3 regions of the Pseudomonas sp. B21-028 genome follow, and region 1 is predicted to be linked to each of the others. Evidence: predicted binding sites of a transcription regulator. Region 1 holds the regulator's gene; each other region holds the start of a gene.

The links. Region 1 encodes FliA, which starts transcription of late flagellar genes. Its sites were predicted from a motif close to CTAAAGTTTNNNNNNNNNNNGCCGNTAA; they were not measured.
Region 2: the regulator FliA is predicted to act here: its motif matches at 4,903-4,930, upstream of LOY35_RS00930 (methyl-accepting chemotaxis protein).
Region 3: the regulator FliA is predicted to act here: its motif matches at 3,184-3,211, upstream of LOY35_RS22280 (methyl-accepting chemotaxis protein).

What each region holds. Positions count from the first base shown of each region.
Region 1 covers NZ_CP087184.1:1,789,654-1,797,297, forward strand. Annotated here, with positions in the region: gene flhA (flagellar biosynthesis protein FlhA) at 1-649, shown strand, start outside; gene flhF (flagellar biosynthesis protein FlhF) at 661-2,010, shown strand; gene fleN (flagellar synthesis regulator FleN) at 2,126-2,956, shown strand; gene fliA (RNA polymerase sigma factor FliA) at 2,953-3,696, shown strand; gene LOY35_RS08165 (chemotaxis response regulator CheY) at 3,863-4,234, shown strand; gene LOY35_RS08170 (protein phosphatase CheZ) at 4,253-5,041, shown strand; gene LOY35_RS08175 (chemotaxis protein CheA) at 5,066-7,348, shown strand; gene LOY35_RS08180 (chemotaxis response regulator protein-glutamate methylesterase) at 7,397-7,644, shown strand, end outside.
Region 2 covers NZ_CP087184.1:187,317-194,960, reverse strand. Annotated here, with positions in the region: gene LOY35_RS00940 (amino acid adenylation domain-containing protein) at 1-2,287, shown strand, start outside; gene LOY35_RS00935 (SRPBCC family protein) at 2,319-2,783, shown strand; gene LOY35_RS00930 (methyl-accepting chemotaxis protein) at 2,914-4,794, opposite strand; gene LOY35_RS00925 (fatty acid desaturase) at 5,123-6,196, opposite strand; gene LOY35_RS00920 (AraC family transcriptional regulator) at 6,297-7,301, shown strand; gene LOY35_RS00915 (Crp/Fnr family transcriptional regulator) at 7,414-7,644, opposite strand, start outside.
Region 3 covers NZ_CP087184.1:5,149,195-5,156,838, reverse strand. Annotated here, with positions in the region: gene LOY35_RS22295 (DUF2334 domain-containing protein) at 1-344, opposite strand, end outside; gene LOY35_RS22290 (glycosyltransferase family 1 protein) at 355-1,476, opposite strand; gene LOY35_RS22285 (DUF853 domain-containing protein) at 1,688-3,169, opposite strand; gene LOY35_RS22280 (methyl-accepting chemotaxis protein) at 3,358-5,247, shown strand; gene LOY35_RS22275 (DUF721 domain-containing protein) at 5,385-5,840, opposite strand; gene secA (preprotein translocase subunit SecA) at 6,138-7,644, shown strand, end outside.

The DNA.
Region 1 (7,644 bases):
TACGGTAGTTGCGACGCATTTGAACCAGATTTTGTACAAACACTCCAGCGAACTGATCGGCCACGAAGAAGTCCAGCAATTGCTGCAGGTGCTGGCCAAGGGGTCGCCGAAACTGGCCGAAGAACTGGTGCCGGGCGTGGTTTCGTTGTCGCAGTTGCTCAAGATCTTGCAGGCGCTGCTGGCCGAACAGGTGCCGGTACGCGACATCCGCAGTATTGCCGAAGCCATCGCCAACAACGCTTCCAAGAGTCAAGATACCGCCGCCATGGTGGCCGCGGTGCGGGTCGGCGTATCCCGTGCAATCGTCCAAAGCATTGTAGGCACTGAGTCGGAGCTGCCTGTGATCACGCTGGAGCCAAGGTTGGAACAGATATTGCTCAATAGTCTTCAGAAGGCAGGGCAAGGCTCGGAAGAGGGTGTTCTGCTGGAGCCAAGCATGGCCGAGAAGCTGCAACGTTCGTTGATCGAGGCAGCCCAGCGGCAAGAGATGCAAGGCCAACCGGTGATCCTGCTGGTGGCGGGTCCGATTCGTGCGATGCTCTCGCGATTCGGTCGCCTCGCGGTCCCGGGGCTGCATGTGCTGGCGTACCAGGAAATACCGGACAACAAGCAAGTGACCATTGTTGCGACAGTAGGGCCCAACGGCTGAGGTAGTGGGTTATGCAAGTGAAGCGTTTTTTCGCCGCCGATATGCGTCAGGCCATGAAACTGGTTCGTGACGAGCTGGGCGCCGAAGCAGCCATCATCGGCAACCGCCGGATCGCCGGTGGTGTCGAGTTGACGGCGGCTCTGGACTACAAGCTGTCTGCGCTGGCCCCGCGGGTTCCGAACATGGAACTTGAGGATGAGCTGCGCAAGACCCAATCGCGCATCGCCAGCGCCCAGGCCGAGTTGAGCCTGCGCAGCAGCGAAGGCGAGGCCGCGCCGGGCACCAATCGTCAATTGTTTGCCGGTCAGCCGTTGACCGCGGGCCTGCCACTGACCGCTGCCGAACCGCTGATCGAGCCGACCCCGGTTGAGCCGCGTCGTCCGGCGCCGGCGCCTGCCGCACCGGCTCCCGGTGTCGATCCGCGTGCGCTGGACTCGATGCGTTTCGAACTCAACAGCTTGCGCGAACTGATGGAAGTCCAGCTCGGCTCGCTGGCCTGGAACCAACTGCAAGGCAGCCGTCCGGCCCAGGCCAACCTGTGGCGCCGCCTGCAACGCATTGGCCTGTCCGGCCCGCTGGCCCGCGACCTGCTGGCGCTGATCAATGATATTCACGAGCCTCGCCAGGCCTGGCGCATGCTGCTGGCGCATCTGGCGCGGATGATCGCCACGCCGGAAGTCGAGCCGCTGGAAGAGGGCGGGGTGATTGCCATGGTCGGCCCGGCCGGCATGGGCAAGACCACCACCCTGGCCAAGCTCGCCGCCCGTTATGTGCTCAAGTACGGTGCCCAGAGCATTGCCCTGGTCAGCATGGACAGCTTCCGTATCGGCGCCCAGGAGCAACTCAAGACCCTGGGCCGGATTCTCAACGTGTCGGTGACCCATGTGGATCCGGGCCAATCCCTGGCCCAGGCGCTGGAGCCCCTGCTGCGCAAGCGCGTCGTACTGATCGATACCGCGGGCCTGCAAGCCAGCGATCCGGCCCTGCGCATGCAGCTTGAAAGCCTGGCCGGGCGCGGCATCAAGTCAAAAAATTATCTCGTGTTGGCAACCACCAGCCAGAAACAGGTTCTAACCGCCGCCTACCACAGCTACAAACGCTGCGGATTGGCCGGTTGCATCCTGACCAAGCTGGACGAAACGGCAAGCCTGGGCGAGGTATTGAGCCTGGCGATCGGTCACGATCTGCCGGTGGCGTACCTGACCGATGGGCCGCGGATCCCGGATGATTTGCATCTGCCGCGTCGCCACCAACTGGTCAGCCGTGCCGTGAGTGTGCAAATGCAGGACGAACCCAGCGAAGAAGCCATGGCTGACATGTTCGCTGATATCTACCACAGCCCGACCAAGCAGGTTGGCTGAGGTAATCATGAATATTTTTTGTACCTACATCGATGGTCTGCCAGGCAATGTTCCGTATGTGAACGCGCAGCCAGTAATGTGGCCTCCGTCTAAGTAAGACAGGTAAAGAACGAACATGGGCAGCATGCATCCCGTACAGGTGATCGCGGTGACCGGCGGCAAAGGTGGCGTCGGCAAGACTAACGTGTCAGTGAACTTGTCCCTGGCTCTGGCAGAGCTTGGCCGACGGGTCATGCTGCTGGACGCCGACCTGGGCCTGGCAAACGTCGACGTGCTGCTGGGGCTCACACCCAAACGCACGCTGGCGGACGTGATCGAAGGCCGCTGCGAACTGCGCGACGTGTTGTTGCAGGGGCCGGGCGGGATTCGCATCGTGCCGGCCGCCTCCGGCACCCAGAGCATGGTTCATCTGACCCCGGCCCAGCACGCCGGCCTGATCCAGGCATTCAGCGACATCGGCGACAACCTCGATGTGCTGGTGATCGACACGGCGGCGGGCATCGGTGATTCGGTCGTCAGCTTCGTGCGCGCCGCCCAGGAAGTGCTGCTGGTGGTCTGCGACGAGCCTACCTCCATCACCGACGCCTACGCCCTGATCAAGCTATTGAACCGCGATTACGGCATGAACCGCTTCCGCGTCCTGGCCAACATGGCCCAGAGCCCGCAGGAAGGGCGCAACCTGTTCGCCAAGTTGACCAAGGTCACCGATCGCTTCCTGGACGTTGCCCTGCAGTACGTTGGCGCCGTGCCGTACGACGAAAGCGTACGCAAGGCGGTCCAGAAGCAACGTGCCGTCTATGAAGCCTTTCCCCGTTCCAAATGCGCGCTGGCGTTCAAGGCAATCGCCCAGAAGGTCGATACCTGGCCACTGCCGGCCAACCCACGCGGGCACCTGGAATTTTTCGTCGAGCGTCTCGTGCAACAAACAGCAGGGCCCGTGTTATGACAGCCAGCGGTTACAACCACCTCTACAAGAAATCGGCACGGGACGCCCAATACGAGTTGATCGAGCGATACGCGCCCCTGGTCAAGCGCATCGCCTATCACTTGCTGGCGCGGTTGCCGGCCAGTGTCCAGGTCGAAGACCTGATCCAGGCAGGCATGATTGGCCTGCTCGAAGTGGCTAACAAATACGACGCGAGCAAGGGCGCCAGTTTCGAGACCTACGCCGGCATTCGCATTCGCGGCGCGATGCTCGACGAAGTCCGCAAGGGCGATTGGGCGCCCCGTTCGGTACACCGCAATACCCGCATGGTCAGTGACGCCATTCGCGCTATTGAAGCGAAAACCGGACGAGACGCTAAAGATCACGAAGTTGCGGCCGAACTCCAGTTGAGTCTCGATGATTATTACGGGATTTTGAACGATACCTTGGGCAGCCGTCTGTTCAGTTTCGACGACCTGTTGCAGGACGGCGATCATGAAGGGCTGCATGAGGATGGCGCGAGTACGCACATGGAGCCTGCGCGTGACCTGGAAGACGAACGTTTCCAGAGCGCGCTGGCCGATGCGATTGCCAATTTGCCGGAGCGTGAGCGACTGGTCTTGGCGCTGTACTACGACGAAGAGCTGAACCTCAAGGAAATCGGTGAGGTCCTGGGGGTCAGCGAATCGCGGGTCAGTCAGTTACACAGCCAGTGCGCCGCCCGTTTGCGGGGGCGTTTGGGGGAGTGGCGAGCGCGCTGACAGTCGGTGCGGGGAGGTTGCTGACAGGGTTTGCGTGGCACGTGTTGCGCAGTCTCGATCCGTTGCGTCCCGCACCGTTGTCGAATGCTGTACCGGATTGATTGAAATGGCGCGTTCAGGTGCTGTACGCGTTTAAGACTGCTTGGAGGTCGAATTGGACAAGAACATGAAAATCCTCATCGTTGATGACTTTTCAACGATGCGGCGGATCATAAAAAACCTGTTGCGTGACCTTGGGTTCACCAACACGGTCGAGGCCGACGATGGCACCACTGCCATCCCGGTTCTCAACAGCGGGAGCATCGACTTTCTGGTGACTGACTGGAACATGCCTGGCATGACCGGTATCGACTTGCTGCGCCATGTGCGCGCCGATGAAAAACTCAAGCACCTGCCGGTGCTGATGGTCACCGCCGAAGCCAAGCGCGAGCAGATCATCGAAGCGGCCCAAGCCGGTGTGAACGGCTATGTGGTCAAACCCTTCACGGCCCAGGCGTTGAAAGAAAAGATCGAAAAGATCTTCGAACGCATCGGTTAACGGCGCCACGGGGGAGCTATGGAGAATAATGAAGCTTCAATGGGCGATTTCGAATCGACCCTGAAAAAACATGCCCGCGAACTGGTCGACAGCCTTGAAAAAGGTCGTTTCGGCGATGCTGTCCAGATGATCCACGAGCTCAATCAGACCCGGGATCGTGGCCTGTACCAGGAAGTCGGCAAGCTCACCCGTGAGTTGCACAGCGCGATCGTCAACTTCCAGATCGATCCGAACATGCCCCAGGCCGAAGAGGTCTCGCAGATCACTGACGCGACCGAGCGGCTGTCCTACGTGGTCAAGCTGACCGAGGCTGCCGCCAACCGCACCATGGACCTGGTGGAAAGTGCCACGCCGCTGGTCAATGGCCTTGGCGATGAAGCCCAGGCCTTGAGCGTCGACTGGGGCCGTTTCATGCGTCGTGAAGTCGGCGCGGAAGAGTTCCGGGACCTGGCGCGTCGGGTCGACGGTTTTCTGACACGCAGCAGCGCCGATAACCGCTCTGTCGCGAGCAACCTCAACGATATTCTGCTGGCCCAGGACTATCAGGACCTGACCGGCCAGGTGATCAAGCGCGTCACCCAATTGGTCACCGAAGTCGAAAGCAATCTGCTCAAACTGGTGTTGATGGCCAGCCAGGTCGATCGCTTTGCGGGCATCGAACACGACCGTGAAGCGATACTTGCTGAAAAAGATCCACAAAAACATCTCTCTCAGGGTGAAGGTCCGCAAATTCATGCCGATAAAAGAGAAGACGTTATGTCCGGTCAGGACGATGTGGACGATTTGCTGTCCAGCCTTGGATTTTAGCCCTGTTTTAGGAGCACCCCATTAATGAGCTTCGGCGCCGATGAAGAGATCCTTCAGGATTTCCTGGTTGAGGCCGGCGAGATTCTAGAGCAACTGTCCGAGCAATTGGTCGAGCTGGAAAGCCGACCGGATGATGCGGATTTGCTCAATGCAATCTTTCGCGGTTTCCACACTGTAAAAGGAGGCGCCGGCTTCCTTCAGCTCAACGAGCTGGTGGAGTGCTGCCACATTGCCGAGAACGTGTTCGACATCCTGCGCAAGGGTGAGCGTCGCGTGGATTCGGAATTGATGGACGTGGTGCTCGAAGCGCTGGATGCGGTCAACAGCATGTTCAACGAGGTGCGTGACCGTTCGCCGATCACCGCCGCCACCCCTGAGTTGCTCGCCGCGCTGTCGCGCCTGGCCGAGCCGCAATCGGCTGACGAAGCCGCTCCAGTCGAGACCACGGTTGAAGAACCCGTTGCCGAGGAGCCGGTCGCCGAGGAATCGGGCGATATTACCGATAACGAATTCGAACAGCTGCTGGACTCCCTGAGTGCCGTCAAGGCCGAAGCTCAGGCCCAGGCCCAGGCTCCGGTAGCTGCCGCGCCCGCCGATGCCGGCGCGGCCAGCGATGAAATCACCGATGCGGAGTTCGAGTCACTGCTCGATCAACTGCACGGCAAGGGCCAGTTCGCCGTCGATGCGGTTGTCCCGCCACCAGCCCCTGCCGCGCCGAAAGCCGCGGGCGACAGCTCCGACATCACCGACGATGAATTCGAAGCCTTGCTCGATCAGCTGCACGGCAAGGGTACTTTTGCCGTTGACGCCCTGGAGTCGGCCATTGCCTCCACGCCTGCTCCGGGCAAGCCTGCCGCCGCAGCGGCCGGTAGCGACCTGATCACCGATCAGGAATTCGAATCGCTGCTCGACGATCTGCACGGCAAAGGCAAGTTCAGCGAAGTCGGCACGGCCTCTGTCGCGCCAGCTGCCGCACCGGCCGCCAAGGCCGCGCCAAAACCCGCCGCCAAGGCACCGGAACCCAAGGCCGAGACACCGGCCCCGGCACCCAAGCCTGCTGCAGCGGCCGCTGCGCCTGCGCCTGCCCGTACACCTGCGGCGGCGTCATCTGCGCCGACGGAAAAACCGACCAGTGAAGCCGAAACCACCGTTCGGGTCGACACTGCGCGCCTGGACGAGATCATGAACATGGTCGGCGAACTGGTGCTGGTGCGTAACCGTCTGGTACGCCTGGGCCTCAACAGCCAGGACGAAGCCATGTCCAAGGCCGTGTCGAACCTCGACGTGGTCACGGCCGATCTGCAGACCGCGGTCATGAAGACCCGGATGCAGCCGATCAAGAAAGTCTTCGGACGCTTCCCGCGCCTGGTACGTGACCTGGCTCGTCAGCTCAAGAAAGAAATCAACCTGGAACTGGTGGGTGAAGATACCGACCTCGACAAGAACCTCGTCGAGGCCCTGGCCGACCCGCTGGTCCACTTGGTGCGCAACGCGGTCGACCATGGCATCGAGTCGCCGGAAGAACGCGAAGCCGCGGGCAAGGTCCGTAGCGGCAAGGTGATCCTGGCCGCCGAGCAGGAGGGCGACCATATCCTGCTGTCGATCTCCGACGACGGCAAAGGCATGGACCCGGAAGTGTTGCGTGCCATCGCCGTCAAGCGCGGTGTGATGGACAAGGACGCTGCCGACCGCCTGAGCGATACCGAGTGCTACAACCTGATCTTCGCTCCCGGCTTCTCGACCAAAACCGAGATTTCCGACGTGTCGGGTCGTGGCGTGGGCATGGACGTGGTGAAAACCAAGATTTCCCAGCTCAACGGCTCGATCAACATCCACTCGGTCAAGGGCTCGGGCTCGAAGATCCTCATCAAGGTCCCGCTGACCCTGGCGATCATGCCGACCTTGATGGTGATGCTGGGCAACCAGGCGTTCGCTTTCCCACTGGTCAACGTCAACGAGATCTTCCACCTCGACCTGTCGCGTACCAACGTGGTGGACGGCCAGGAAGTGGTGATCGTGCGGGACAAGGCACTGCCATTGTTCTACCTCAAGCGCTGGTTGGTCAGCTCCGCGGCGCATGTGGAGCAGGGCGAGGGCCACGTGGTGATCCTTTCGGTAGGTACCCAGCGGATCGGCTTCGTTGTCGACCAGCTCGTGGGCCAGGAAGAAGTGGTCATCAAGCCATTGGGCAAAATGCTCCAGGGCACCCCGGGCATGTCCGGCGCCACCATCACCGGCGACGGCCGCATCGCGCTGATCCTCGATGTACCGAGCATGCTCAAGCGTTACGCCGCGCGGCGTATTTGATTCTGGAGGGGCGCGGCCCAGTGCCGTGCCTCGTCTAACGGAGTGTTTATGGTAGTTAAAGTCCTGGTGGTGGACGATTCGGGGTTCTTCCGCCGCCGCGTCTCGGAAATTCTCTCGGCGGACACGACGATTCAGGTCGTCGGTACCGCGACCAATGGCAAAGAGGCAATCGATCAGGCCCTGGCACTCAAGCCGGACGTGATCACCATGGACTATGAGATGCCAATGATGGATGGCATCACGGCGGTGCGGCATATCATGCAGCGCTGCCCGACCCCGGTATTGATGTTCTCGTC
Region 2 (7,644 bases), 1.6 Mb from region 1:
GACGTTCCTCCAGGGTGCATTGCTGGTAGTGCCCAGCGAAGACCAGCGCCGCGACCCGCAGCAACTGGTGGCGCTGATTCACGCGCAGCGTGTCAGCCACGCCTTTCTACCGCCTGCGCTACTGAGTGTGCTGCCGCTGGAGGCACCGCTGGGCCTGGCGCACCTGATCACCGGAGGGGATGTCTGCGAGCCGTTCGTGATCGAGCAACTCGCGCCCCAATGCCGCTTCCACAATATCTATGGCCCGACTGAAACCACCGTGCTTGCCACTACGCGGCAGTTTGCCGTGGGTGATAACAACCGCAACCTCGGCGTGCCCATTGCCAACGCTCGGGTGCTGATCCTCGATGAACAGCTGCAACCGGTGCCCCAAGGTGTACCCGGCGAGCTCTACATCGCCGGTCCGGGCGTCGGACTGGGGTATCTGCACGACCCGACACTGACGGCCACGCGGTATCTCGACCTGACGCTACCCGGCGGGCAGCGCCTGAGGGTCTATCGCACCGGCGACATCGGCCAGTGGAGCGACAACGGCATCGAACTGTGCGGCCGGCGCGACAATCAGGTGAAGGTCCGGGGCTTTCGGGTCGAACCCGAGGAAATCGAACATTGCCTGCGGGAGAGCCAGTTGTTCCGCCAGGTGGCCGTGGGTGTGGACGAGCGTCGACGGATCCTGGCGTTCCTGGTCCATCCCCGGGAAGACCGGCCCGGCGCCGCGCTCCAGGCACTGCGCGAGCAGGTGCAGGACACGTTGCCCAGCTACATGCACCCGGGCGCCTACATCGAACTGCCCAGCCTGCCCTACACCAGCAACGGCAAGGTCGATCGCCGAGCCCTGCTCGCCCTGTCGGTGCAGGTCCAGGTCGGAAGCCAACGACGCCAGCCGCAGAATCCGCTGGAAACCCAATTGCAGCAATTGTGGGCCGAGCTGCTGGAGCTGCCGGCCGAAGACATTGCCACCGATGAGAGTTTCTTCAATCTGGGCGGGCATTCGATCCTGCTGTCGCAACTGCTGCTGAGCATTCGCCAGACCTTCGGTCGCAGCCTGTCGATCAATCGCTTCATCGAGGCGCCGACACTGATGACCCTGGCGAAGCTGCTCGACAGCCCTGAACACAGCGACACATCGGTGCTCAGCCCCCAGGCCTTTATCGATGCCGAAGCCGAACTCAACATCGAGCCACTGCCCATCAACCAATGCGGTGACGTGCATAAAGTGGTGGTGACTGGCGCCAACAGCTTTCTCGGGGTGCACATTGTCGAGGCGCTGCTGGCCTGGGGTGCTACCGAAGTCGCCTGCCTGGTGCGCGCGTCCGCCGGACAAAGCGCGGCGGAACGCTTTTCCCAGGCCCTGCAGGACAATCGCCTGACGCATCTGGACCTGAGTCGGGTCAGCGTTTATGCCGCCGACATCACCCAGCCGCAGCTGGGTTTGCCGGACGACGTCTATGCCCGTATCGACCGGACCTTTGGCGCCCTGGTGCACAACGCCGCCCACGTCAATCATGTGCTCGACTACGAGTCCCTGGCGCGGGACAACGTCGAGCCGATCTTCGAATGCCTGCGCCTGTGCGAAGGCCGCAGCAAGAAGATCTTCAATTTCGTCTCCACGCTTTCGGCCTCCAGTGCCCTGGGCGCCGACGGCCAGGTACTGGAACAACCCGCCGCACCGACGCCACCGATCTACATCAAGAACGGCTACAACCTGTCCAAATGGGTCGGCGAACGGATCCTGCAACGGGCGCGGGATCGCGGGGTGTGGGTCAACCTGTTCCGCCCGGGCAACATCAGCTTCAACAGCCTGACCGGGGTCTGCCAGCCCCACAAGAATCGCCTGATGCTGATGCTCAAGGGCTCGATCCAGCTGGGCCAGGTGCCGGATCTGTCACTCAACTTCGACCTGATGCCGGTGGATTTCCTGGCCCGTTTCATCGCCTTCCACGCCAGCCGCTACCAGCCGACGCAAGCGGTGTTCAACCTGCACAACCCCGAGCCTTTGAGCTGGGACGCCTACGTGGCGTCGTTCCGCGACAGCGGCCGGGAGTTTTCCCTGGTGAGCGTCGCGGACTGGCAACGGCAACTGGGCCGGGTCGATGCCGACAACGCGCTGTTCGGCGTGCTGGGGTTCTACCTCAACGGCTTCGAGGAAGACATCGGCGACATCTCGATGATCCGCCATGACAACGCCCGGACCGGGGTGCGGCAGATGGGTGCCCGCTACCCGGAAAAATCCCCGGCCCTGCTACGACGTGGTGCCGACTACCTCAAAGCCATCGACTTCATCTGAAGCCATCCAACCCAAAGCAAGGAGCAAGACCATGAACACATTTCAACCCGACACCCTGATCAGGAATCCTCAAGCCTGCCACGTCGAAACCTGCGTGGAGGTCGCGGCCGACGCGGCGCGGGTCTGGGAACTGGTGGGCGATTTTGGCGGTTTCAACCGTTTCATTCCGGCGCTTGCACGTATCGAAATGACCGGCGAGGGCGTGAGATCCCTGCGCAAGAAGTTCTTTGTCGACGGGCAGAACCTGGTGGTGGAGCAGCTCAACAGCCGTGACGACCAGGCCATGCACATGACCTGGACACTGATCTACAACACCCTGGGCATCGACAACCTGTGGGCCGCGATGCGCGTCGAGCCCTTGGCGGATAACCGCTGCCGCGCCACCTGGACCATCATCGCCGACCACACCGACGCTCATTCGCCGTCGGGGTTCAGGGATTTCCTGCAAGGCTTTGCCGATGAGGCCATGGGGAATGTGCAGGCGATGTTCGCCTAGGTAGTCCCCCTGTGGGAGCGAGCCCGCTCGCGATAGCGCCGGGTCAGTTGGCGATGAGGTTGGCTGTGCCGCCGTCATCGCGAGCAGGCTCGCTCCCACATGGGTTCCTGTGGGAGCCCACAGTACTGGATCAGATCTTGAAGCTGTCCACCAGTTGCTTCAGCCGATTGGCTTGTTGGGACAAGGCATCGCAGTCCTTCAGGGTTTCGTTGAGGTTGGCCACGCTTTGCTGGTTCAGCAGGTTGATGTGGCTGACATCCATATTGAGGGTTTCCACCACAGCGCTCTGTTCTTCGGTCGCGGCGGCCACCGACTGGTTCATGCCATCGATTTCGCCGATACGCTGCGTCACGCTGACCAGCCGCAGGCCGGCCTGGTTGGCAACTTCCACGCTTTCTTCGCTGGACATCTGGCTGGCGTTCATCGTCGTCACCGCTTCACGGGAGCCGACCTGAAGCGAGGTGATCATCTTGTGGATTTCTTCCGCCGACTCCTGAGTGCGGTGCGCCAGGTTGCGCACTTCATCGGCCACCACCGCAAAGCCACGTCCGGCTTCACCGGCACGGGCCGCTTCGATGGCGGCGTTCAAGGCCAGCAGGTTGGTCTGCTGGGAAATGCCCTTGATCACGTCCAGGATGTGCCCGATGTTGTCGGTGCTGGCGTTCAGGGTTTCGATCTGGGTGCACGAAAGGCTGATTTTCTGCGACAGCTCGGTCATGGCCTGGATGGTTTTTTCCACCACCTGACGACCGTCGTCGGCCTGTTCGCTGGCACCGCTGGCCTGTTGCGATGCGTCGGCGGCATTGCGGGCGATTTCCTGGGTCGCGGCGCCCAACTGGTTGATGGCCGCCGCCACGCTGTTGGTGCGGGCGCTCTGCTCATCCGAACCGACGAGCGAGGCGTTTGACGACGTCATCACGCGCTGCGACAGGTCATGCACCTGGCGGGTGGCGGAAGACACTTCGGAGATCGAGGCATGGATCCGCTCCACGAACTGGTTGAACGAGCCGCCCAATACCGCGAACTCATCCTTGCCTTGCACAGCCAGACGCCGGGTCAGGTCGCCTTCGCCCTGGGCAATGTCCTGCATGGCACGGCCCATGGTGGTCAGCGGACGCATCAACACCTGAATCAACAGGCTCAGCAGCAACGCAATGGCCGCGACTGCGACAAACATCGCAATCAGCGCCGAAGTACGGAACTGGCTCAGCGGCGCATACGCCTTGGCCTTGTCGATCGACAGGCCGATGTACCACTCGGCGCCCGGCAGGCCGGTCACCGGGGTGAACGAAAGAATACGCTCCTGCCCGTTCAGCTCGACGTCCTGGATACCTTTGCCGATGCGCACAGGCGTGCCGGGATAGATGTCCTTGAGGTTCTTCATCACCTGGTCCTTGTCCGGGCTGACGATCACCTGACCGTCGCCGCTGACCAGGAAAGCATGGCCGATGCCACCGAAGTCCACCGAGTTGATGATTTTCACCAGGGTATCCAGGCTCAGGTCGCCGCCCACCACACCCAGCAATTCACCGTTTTTCTTCACCGGCAGGGCAATGGTCACCACCAGCCCACCGACGGCGGCCGAATAGGGCGGGGTCAGCATGGTCTTGTCGGCGGCCACTGCCTGCTTGTACCAGGGCCGCTGGCGCGGGTCGTAGCCGTCGGGCATTTTTGCGTCAGGGCGCTGGGTAAATACCCCGCTGGCCTGGCCCACATAGGTGAACTGGAAATTCGATGTCAGCGCCGGCTGGTCGACCAGCCCCGCCAGATCGGCGGCGGCCCCCTGGTGCGCGATGTTCTGCGCCAGGTTTTCCAGCACCAGCACGCGCCCGCTCATCCAGTTCTGGACGCTGCTGGCCGTCAGGTCACCGGATTGCTCGATGGAGGACTCAAGGCTGCGGCCGATGGTGTTGCGCTGCAGATAGTCGTTGTAGAGGGTGAACAGGGCAAACGCCAGAACCACCACACCAGAGGCGGCCAGAAGGATTTTATGGCTGAACTTCAAATTCATCGATGAGGCTTCTTATGCAGGGAGTGGGGGTGCATTCCGATTGCAACGTTCACGTAACAGCGCGAGCAGGACTTGTGGTCTGCTCCACTTTGGTGCAGGCATATCAGTCTGTCGGCAAGCCCCGAGAAAAAATTAGGATTTTTTGGAATGGGCCGACGAGAGGATGGGAGTAGTCGCTAATGCACCCGCCTGCTACGGCCGCAGCATGGTTAACGGGCGCGACCTCGGGAGCGGTGGGAAGTTGTTCCGGCGAGCCGGCGTGGCGAGGGAACCTGCCCCCCCTCGCCACGGACGATGGGTCTATCAACGACGTGTCAGAACGGCCTCTTCAGACCCGAACCGTACTCACCGCTTCCTGCCTCGGTTTACCCTCGCCCACAAACCGGTTCGCCCGGCCAAAGGTGCCGAAGTCATTGAAGCGCACCCCCATCTCTCGCATGACCTTGTGTGCTACCGGCACCGTCAATTGACGGATGTAGAACGGCTCCTTCACCACGAAATGATGGATCCCGTGACTGCTGCCGAAGTTGAAGCAGAACGCCTGCAACGGCCACAGCCACCACGGGTTGAGCACCTGCGTTTGATGGATGACATTGCCCGGCTCAACGTCGCCGTAGTAGTGCATGTTGGAACTGATGAAGTGCAGGCAAAAGGTACGCAGCACGTTTGGTCCGATGATCACCACCGCCGCGATATCGATCACGTGCATCAGCGCCAGGGTGTTCTCCGACCAGTCAATCGAGGTACCGAACAGACTGGCAACGCCATTGGCCCCGTGGAAGCCGAGAAACACGTACCAGGCTCCCCAGTGCAGCAACGCCAGCGGGAAGTACACCTTCAGCGTGCGTTTGAGGATGCTGCGTCTGTGCGCCCAGGTCTTGGCCCGCAACAGACGGATGAAAGCCGACATGACGTTGTCACCGACCATCAGCAACCGCGCCAGCCCCCAGGGTTCGCCGTTGGTGATGGCCCGTTCTTCCAGGTCGGCCTCGGTGCCGGACATCTTGTGATGATTGAGGTGCAGGTGACGGCGGATCCACGGGTTGATGGTGCTCGGCCGCGCCAGCCACACCAGCCCCATCATCAGGTTGTGGGGCAGGCGCTGCTTGCGGAAATACATGCTGTGGATCAGGTCGTGCTCCAACTCATGGGTCAGCGAGGCGAAAAAGGCGTTGAGCAGCAGGCACGCCCAGCCGGCCAGATGGCCGTTGATGTAGAGCAGCGCCGAACCGATCATCCCCGCCAGGGCGAACGCCAGAATGCCCGCACCCAAGGCATCCTGATGGAGCAGAATCGGGTAGCGTCGGCGCAATTCTTCGCCATGGGCCAATACCACTTGGCGAATATGGGCGGATCGCTGTTGTGCATTCAATCGCTCGGGACTTGCGCTACGGCCAGGCATGGCTTAAATCCTCTGTTAGAGATGTGCTCATCCTGACCAGCGTTGCCGCCCAGGGCGGTAGCCGTAGACGCCAACCTGTTGACCGCAAGCGCCAATCATCATGACCGAACCCACTACCCTCGCCAGCTGGACCCGCGCTCTGCGCAAACAGCTCGATGCGTTGGGCCTGGATGGCCATGCCTTGTGCCTTGAGGCCGGGCTCGACCCGCAGCTGATGGACGATCCGAACGCCCGCTACCCGCTTTCAGCCACCACCCGTCTATGGACCTTGGCGGTGCAGGCCAGCGGTGATCCGGCCATCGGCCTGCGGGTATCGCGCTTCGTCAGCCCCACGACGTTCCACGCATTGGGTTACGCCCTGGTGGCCAGCGGCAGCCTGCGGGAAGTGTTCGAGCGCATCGTGCGCTATCACCCGGTGGTCAGCGATGCGCTGACGCTGCAACTGAGCCGCTGCGAGGACCGTTACCGCTTCACGCTTGATGTGCCCCAGGGTCGTCCTATGCCGGCTTTCGAAGCCATCGACGCGTTCGCCGCGATTTACGTGCGTACCTGTCGTAACCGCCTGGGTCGCGACTACGCACCGCTGGCGGTGTACCTGCGGCGTCCTGAACCGGCAGACCCCGCGCCGTGGCATAAAGCGTTCCGCTCGCCGGTGCATTTCGCCGCCGAACAGGATTACCTGGAATTCAGCCTCGCCGACTTCGACAGCCACCTGGACGACGCCAACCCGGAGCTGGCCGAACACAACGAAGCGGTGCTCAAGCGGACCCTCGCCCACCTCCAGCCGCTGACCTGGGAGCGCAAGGTGCGTGCAGCCATCGAGGCCCAACTATGCGAAGGCGAACCCAGCGCCGAACGCATCGCCCAAGCCATGCACCTGAGCCTGCGCAGCCTGCAACGACACCTGGCCGACGAAGGCTGCCGCTTCGACTCGCTGCTCAACGAATGCCGGGAAAACCTGGCGCTGCTGCACCTGCGCGATCCTCAGTGCTCGCTGAGCGAAGTTGGCTACCTGCTGGGCTTTGCTGACGCCAGCAGTTTCAGCCGCGCGTTCAAGCGCTGGACCGGAATGACGCCGGGGCAGTTTCGGGAGGGGTTGCGCTAGCTGGGCTGGCCCCATCGCGAGCAGGCTCGCTCCCACAGGGATGCACGGCCAACACAGACCCAATGTGGGAGCGAGCCTGCTCGCGAAAGCAATGGATCAGTCGATACCGCGCTCAGACCTGGGTCATCTGCCGCAACCGCCCGATATCCAGAATCTCGATCTCGCCATAACCCAGGTGAAGAATGCCCTGGGCCTGCAAGTCCTTGAGGATCTGGTTGGTGGTCTGGCGGGATAGCGAAAGCATCAGCGCCAGTTGTTCCTGGGACAGTTGCAGCATCTGTCGCGCCGATTCGATTTCGCCGTAGCCCTCGGCGATCAGCAGCAGGCGATGGGCTACGCGTGC
Region 3 (7,644 bases), 3.1 Mb from region 1:
GCGAGGGCGGCCTCCTCGGAAAGCGAATAGAACTCGCCTTCATGAGTGTAGACCCGGCGCATGAACCAGTCCCTGGGGTGAAGGGCCGGTGGGCCGTCGTCGCAATGGTAATAGCCGTGGAGCACCAATTCGTCGCCGCGCGCGACCCGGCTGTCGAGCAGGCGCCGGAAACCCGGGTGATCGTCCAGCGCGTTGGTGTGATGGAAGTCCGGCACCACCAGCCAGGTCATCGGTACATGACCGAGTGCGTCAACGGCTTCGACGAAGGGTTGGTAGTCGGGCCAGGTTTGCGGTGCCACGTCATGCAATACCAGTAATACGCTGGGTGAGTGATTCATCGGCATGGACCTCGCCTCAACCATTGGCCTGTAGCGGCAGCTGTTCACCCAGCACGGCGTAATAATGCCCCAGCAGGCTGTTGACTACCGAATCCCAGGCGTAATGACGTTCGACATGACGGCGCGCGAGCAAGCCGCGGCGCTGGCAACCTTCGGAGAAGAGCTGTCGCACGGCATTGGCCATGGCCTGTGGATTGTTCGGTGCGCATAGCAGGCCGCAGTCTTCGTGGACGATCTCGGTGAATGCCCCGGCCGCGACTGCCACTACCGGAATGCCGCTGGCCATGGCTTCGAGGATCACCAGGCCGAAGGTTTCCTGATCGCCGGCATGCAGCAGGGCATCGGCGCTGGCCATCAGTCGGGCAACTTGTGGCGCCGGACGGAACGCATCGATCACGGTGACGTTGTCCGGCACGATGGCGGGCATTGACGAGCCCACCAGCAGCAGGTGGTAGCGCTCGCCCAGGCGCTTCATGCACTTGAGCAGCACCGGCAGGTTCTTTTCCCTGGAGCCGCGCCCGGCGAAGATCAGCAGGCGTGTGTCTTCGGCAATGCCCAACTCGGCCCGCAGTTCCGGGTCGCGGGCGCCGGGGTTGAAGGTCTGCAGGTCTACGCCCAAAGGCTGCACATGGACATTGCGCACACCCAACCCCGTCAGCTTGTCGGCCATGACCTGGCTCGGAGCCAAGACCCGGTCGAAATTGCCATATAACTTGCTGACATAGGCTTCGATGTTGGGGGTGAACCAATTGCCCATGCGATTGCTCACCAGCAGCGGAAGGTCGGAGTGATAGAACCCGATGACGGGCACGTCCAGCTGGCGTCGGGCATCCAGCGCGGCCCAGGCGGTGAGGTAGGGATCGCCGACTTCGATCAGGTCCGGTTGCAGATCACGCAGAGCGTTGCGCCAGGGCGCCAGGCGAAGCGGAAAGCGGTAGCCCTTGCCGAAAGGCAGCGCAGGGGCGGGGACCTTGTAGATCCCATCCTGCTCGCTCAAATGCGCGCCGGGAATCAGCAGACTGTGGCGGATACCGGGCCGATCCCCCAGGCGACGGTGCTTGGCATCCAGATAAGTGCGCACGCCTCCGCTGGCGGGGGCGTAGAACATGGTTATGTCCGCTATGTGCACGATGAACATCCCTCCGGTCTGTGTTCTCCTGTGTTGACCTTTATGAAGAATAGATGTTCGGTTGGGTTGTGGTGGGGCAGTGAAGCAATGGATGGGCTGGAGGGCCCCATCGCGAGCAGGCTCGCTCCCACAGGGATTGGGGCTGGATGCAGACTTGTGCCTACTGAAGACCCCTGTGTGGGAGCGAGCCTGCTCGCGATGAAGGCGACTCGGTTTTCAGCTACCGCCGCTTGCTACCTCCCAGCAACGATCCCATCAACCCCCGCACCAGTTGCCGCCCCAATTGATTGGCCGCCTGGCGCATCGCCGATTTCAATGCCTGGCCCGCCGCCGTGCCAAGAAACTCCCCGGCCTTTTCGGTAAGGCTCGGCTCCTCGGCCGCCGGTTTGCCTGGCGCCACCTCGGGCTCCAGGCCCTTGCGGCCCATCAGCACTTCATAGGCCGATTCGCGATCGATGGGTTTATCGTAGCGTCCCTGCAACGGCGAACGGGCGATCAATCCGGCGCGCTCGGCCTCGGTCAGCGGTCCGATGCGCGACTGCGGCGGTGCCACCAACACCCGCTGGACCATCTCCGGCGTGCCTTTTTCCTGCAGGGTGCCCACCAGGGCCTCGCCGATGCCCAGTTCGGTAAGCACCGCCAGGGCATCGAACTGTGGGTTCGGCCGGAAGCCGTCCGCCACCGCCCGCAGGGACTTCTGCTCCTTGGCGGTAAAGGCCCGCAGGCCATGCTGGATGCGCAATCCCAACTGCGCCAGGACGTCGTCCGGCAAGTCGCCGGGGGACTGCGTGACGAAGTACACCCCGACGCCTTTGGAACGGATCAGGCGCACCACTTGCTCCAGGCGTTCCTGCAATGCCTTCGGCGTACCGGCGAACAGCAAATGCGCCTCGTCGAAGAACAGCGCCAGCAGCGGTTTGTCCGCATCACCGCGCTCGGGCAATTGTTCGAACAGCTCGGCCAGCAGCCACAACAGGAACGTCGCGTAGACCTTGGGCGCCTCGTGGACCAGGCGACTGGCGTCCAGCAAGTGAATGCGGCCGCGGCCGTCGCCGTCCGGTTGCAGGATGTCTTCGAGCTGCAAGGCCGGTTCGCCGAACAACGCGTCGGCCCCCTGCTGTTCCAGGGTGGACAAGCGCCGCAACAGCGCCTGGCTGGAACCGGTGGTCATCAGGGCCGCATCGTCCCCCAACAGCGCCGGGTTGTCCTTGAGGTGGTTGAGCAGGGCCTTCAGGTCCTTGAGGTCCAGCAATAACAGGCCTTCGCGATCCGCCACCTTGAACGCGGCGTACAACGCCGCCTGCTGGCTGTCGGTCAGCTCCAGCAGGCTGCCGAGCAGCAACGGCCCCATCTCGCTCAGGGTGGTGCGCAGCGGATGACCGGACTGGCCATGAACATCCCACAGGGTCACCGGATAGGCCCGGGGCTTATGTTCGAGCCAGGGCATGCCGGCGATACGTTCGGCGACTTTGCCCTGGGGATTGCCAGCGGCGCCGAGTCCGCACAGGTCACCCTTGATGTCTGCCGCGAATACGGCCACGCCGGCATCGCTGAAGGCCTCGGCCAAGCGTTGCAGGGTGACGGTCTTGCCGGTGCCGGTGGCGCCTGCCACCAAGCCATGACGGTTCGCCAGGCGCATGGCCTGGCCAATGGGCTGGCCGGCGAGATCGGCCCCGATAACGAGTTGCAGTGAGTCAGGCATGTGGTCACCTGTGATTAATTTTTAGCCAAGTATGGCCGATATAAGAAGCGACAGACCTCAGTGAAAACACGGTCGGATAATTCCCCAGGGAGAGAAGGAAATATCAGAACTTTCAACACGGCGCCTTTTTTCGAACTTTTCATATAAAAGCACGCCCAGAGCTATAAGACTCCGCGGAACCCCGAGCCATGAACAAAAACCTGCGTTTCAGCCACAAAATCCTGTTTGCCGCCGCACTGATCGTCATCGCGGCTTTCGCTTCATTCACCGCCTACAACGATTACCTGCAACGCAACGCCATCCGTGACGACCTCGACAGCTACCTGCATGAAATGAGCGACGTCACGGCGAGCAACATCCAGACCTGGCTGAGCGGCCGTATCCTGCTGATCGAAAACCTGGCCCAGAACATCGCCGCCACGCCAGACCAGGCCAGCGTCACCCGCCTGCTGGAACAGAAAGCGCTGACTTCCACCTTTATGGCGTCCTACCTGGGTGATGCCAAGGGCAGCTTCATCATACGCCCCGACGCGAAGATGCCCGACGGCTTCGATCCGCGGGTTCGCCCCTGGTACAAAGGCGCCGAAAGCAGTGGCAACGCTACCCTGACCGAACCCTACATCGATGCCGCCAGCGGCGGACTGATCATCTCCATCGCCAGCGCCTCCAGGAACAACGGGCAAAATGTCGGCGTGGTAGGTGGCGACCTGAGCCTGCAAACCATCATCGACAACCTCAAGACCGTGGATTTCGACGGCATGGGTTACGCCTACCTGGTCAGCGCCGATGGCAAGATCCTGGTACACCCCGACAAAGCCCTGGTCATGAAGACGCTGACCGATGCCTATCCGCAAAACACACCGAAAATCAGCGACCAGATCAGCGAAGTCGAGGTCGACGGCCATACGCGCATCGTCACCTTCACGCCGATCAAGGGCCTGCCCTCGGTGAACTGGTACGTCGCGGTGTCGGTCGACAAGGATCAGGCCTACTCGATGCTCAGCAATTTCCGAACCTCGGCGGTGATCGCCACCGTCATTGCCGTGGTCTTCATCATCGCGCTGCTGAGCATGCTGATTCGTCTCTTGATCCAGCCATTGCATGTCATGACCCGGGCCATGGAGGACATCGCCGACGGCGAGGGTGACCTGACCAAACGCCTGACGATCCAGAACCAGGACGAATTCGGCATCCTGGGCACCGCGTTCAACCGCTTCGTGGAGCGGATCCACGGGTCGATCCGCGAAGTGTCTTCCGCCACCGAGCACGTCAACGAAGTCGCCTTGCGCGTGGTGAGCGCCTCGAACTCGTCAATGGTCAACTCCGACGAACAGTCCAGCCGGACCAACAGCGTCGCCGCAGCCATCAACCAACTGGGTGCCGCCGCCCAGGAAATCGCCCGCAACGCCGCCCAGGCCTCCCATCAGGCCAGCGATGCCCGGGGCCTGGCGGAAGACGGCCAGCAAGTGGTGGACCGCAGCATTGCCGCGATGAACCGGCTGTCCGACCTACTGAGCACCTCAAGCAGCAACATCGAATCGCTCAATAGCAAGACCGTGAACATCGGCCAGATCCTGGAAGTGATCACCAGCATTTCCCAACAGACCAACCTGCTGGCCCTCAACGCAGCGATCGAAGCCGCCCGGGCCGGTGAGGCCGGGCGCGGTTTTGCCGTGGTGGCCGATGAGGTGCGCAACCTGGCCCATCGCACTCAGGAGTCGGCGCAACAGGTGCAGACCATGATCGAGGAATTGCAGGTCGGCGCGCGGGCGTCGGTCACGACCATGAATGACAGCCAGCGCCACAGCCAGGAGAGCGTGGAGATCGCCAACCAGGCCGGCGAACGCCTGAACAGCGTGACCCTGCGCATCGGTGAAATCGACGGCATGAACCAGTCGGTGGCCACGGCGACCGAGGAACAGACGGCCGTGGTGGAATCGATCAACGTGGACATCACCGAGATCAACACCCTGAACCAGGAAGGTGTGGAAAACCTGCAATCCACCTTGCGCGCCTGTTCCGATCTTGAACGGCAGGCGGCGCGGCTCAAACAATTGGTAGGCAGTTTCCGGATCTAGCGCACTCAAGGGCCCTTTCGCGAGCAGGCTCGCCTCCCACACTGGGATCTTCAGTTGGCACAAGTCTGCATCCAGCCCCAGATCCTCTGTGGGAGCGAGCCTGCTCGCGATGGCGGCCGGTCAGGCAACTCGCAACTTCAGGGCTTGGCCCTGGCATGGGCGGCCAACCGCTCCAGCGCGGCGCGCAGGCTCGGGTCGCTGATGCCGTCCGCGGTGGCCTGGATGGTTTCGGCGGCGTCGGTGGACAGGTCCAGGGTATGCCCCTTGGCCCCGGCCTGTACGGTGGGTGGCTGCACCTTGAAGAGTATCCGCGTCAGGCTGGCAAACTCCTCGAATGCCTGCAATTGACGTAGCAGGCGTTTCTGCTGATAGCGAAGGCGCGTGGCCCAGTGACCGTCCGTGACGATCAACAGCAAACTGCCTTCACGCCAGGACGCCACGTGGCAGTGTTCGCGGGCGGCGGGCTGCAACTGGCTGTCCAGCAGGCGTTGCAAGTGGCCCAGGCGCTTGGCGTGGCCGAAGATGGCTTTCAGCGGTTTGGCTTCGCGCAACAGAACGGCGGGAGCCTTGGCTGGGAGAGGGCGGAAGGCCATGAACGAATACCGCGAGTGACAGAGGCGCCATGGTAGCAGAAAGCGCCAGGTACGCCTCGGCCAATGGCCGCTTACTCATACAAACAGTAGGAACTTATGCAGTTTTTGGGTTGAACTTCGCGTAAAAGCCCTTATTTTAGGAAGGCCCCGTCACAGCGCTGTGCCAGCATCGTGGATAACGCCACTTTCCTCACCATCGTTTCCGGGTAGAATGCTCGTTCGCATGCGGCCATGAGGGCTGCACGGGCGACTCACGGGGCCGCCCTCCATCCCTTTAGTGTGGAAGATCCTGCCGATATGTTTGCGCCTTTGTTAAAGAAACTCTTTGGAAGCAAGAACGAGCGTGAAGTCAAGCGCATGCTCAAGACGGTACAGATCGTCAATGCCTTCGAAGAGCAAATGGTGGCCCTTTCGGACGATCAGTTACGCGCCAAGACTGCCGAATTCAAGGACCGCATCGCCAAGGGGGAAACCCTCGACCAACTGCTGCCCGAAGCCTTTGCGGTTGCCCGCGAAGCCGGCAAGCGGGTCATGGGCATGCGTCACTTCGACGTCCAGTTGATCGGCGGCATGACCTTGCACGAAGGCAAGATCGCCGAAATGCGCACCGGTGAGGGTAAAACCCTGGTGGCGACCCTGGGCGTCTACCTCAACGCGCTGTCCGGCAAGGGCGTGCACGTGGTGACGGTCAACGACTACCTGGCCCGCCGCGACGCCAACTGGATGCGCCCGCTCTACGAATTCCTCGGGCTGACCGTCGGCGTGGTCACGCCATTCCAGCCGCCGGAAGAGAAGCGTGCCGCCTACGCCGCCGACATCACCTACGGCACCAACAACGAATTCGGTTTCGACTACCTGCGCGACAACATGGCGTTCAGCCTGGAAGAAAAATTCCAGCGTGAACTCAATTTCGCGGTCATCGACGAAGTCGACTCCATCCTCATCGACGAAGCCCGTACCCCGCTGATCATTTCCGGTCAGGCCGAGGACAGCTCCAAGCTGTACATGGAGATCAACAAACTGATCCCGCAGCTCAAGCTTCACGTCGAGGAAGTCGAGGGCGAAGTGACCCAGGAGGGGCACTTCACCGTTGACGAGAAGACCCGCCAGGTCGAGCTCAACGAAGCCGGGCACCAATACATCGAGGAAATGCTGACCCGCGTCGGCCTGCTGGCCGAAGGCGAAAGCCTGTATTCGGCCCATAACCTGGGCCTGCTGACCCACGTCTATGCCGGCTTGCGTGCCCACAAGCTGTTCCATCGCAACGTCGAATACATCGTGCAGGACGGACAGGTCGTGCTGGTCGACGAGCACACCGGTCGTACCATGCCGGGCCGTCGCCTGTCCGAAGGCCTGCACCAGGCCATCGAAGCCAAGGAAGGCCTGAACATCCAGGCCGAGAGCCAGACACTGGCCTCGACCACCTTCCAGAACTACTTCCGCTTGTACAACAAGCTGTCCGGCATGACCGGTACCGCCGACACCGAAGCGTTCGAGTTCCACCAGATCTACGGCCTGCAAGTGGTGGTGATTCCGACGAACAAGCCGCTGGCGCGTAAAGACTACAACGACCTGGTGTTCCTGACCGCCGAAGAGAAGTACGCGGCGATCATCAACGACATCAAGGACGGCATGGCCCAGGGTCGTCCGATCCTGGTGGGTACCGCCACCATCGAAACCTCCGAGCACATGTCCGCATTGCTCAACAAGGAAGGCATCGAGCACAAGGTCCTCAACGCCAAGTTCCACGAGAAGGAAGCCGAGATCATCGCCCAGGCCGGTCGCCCGGGTGCGCTGACCATCG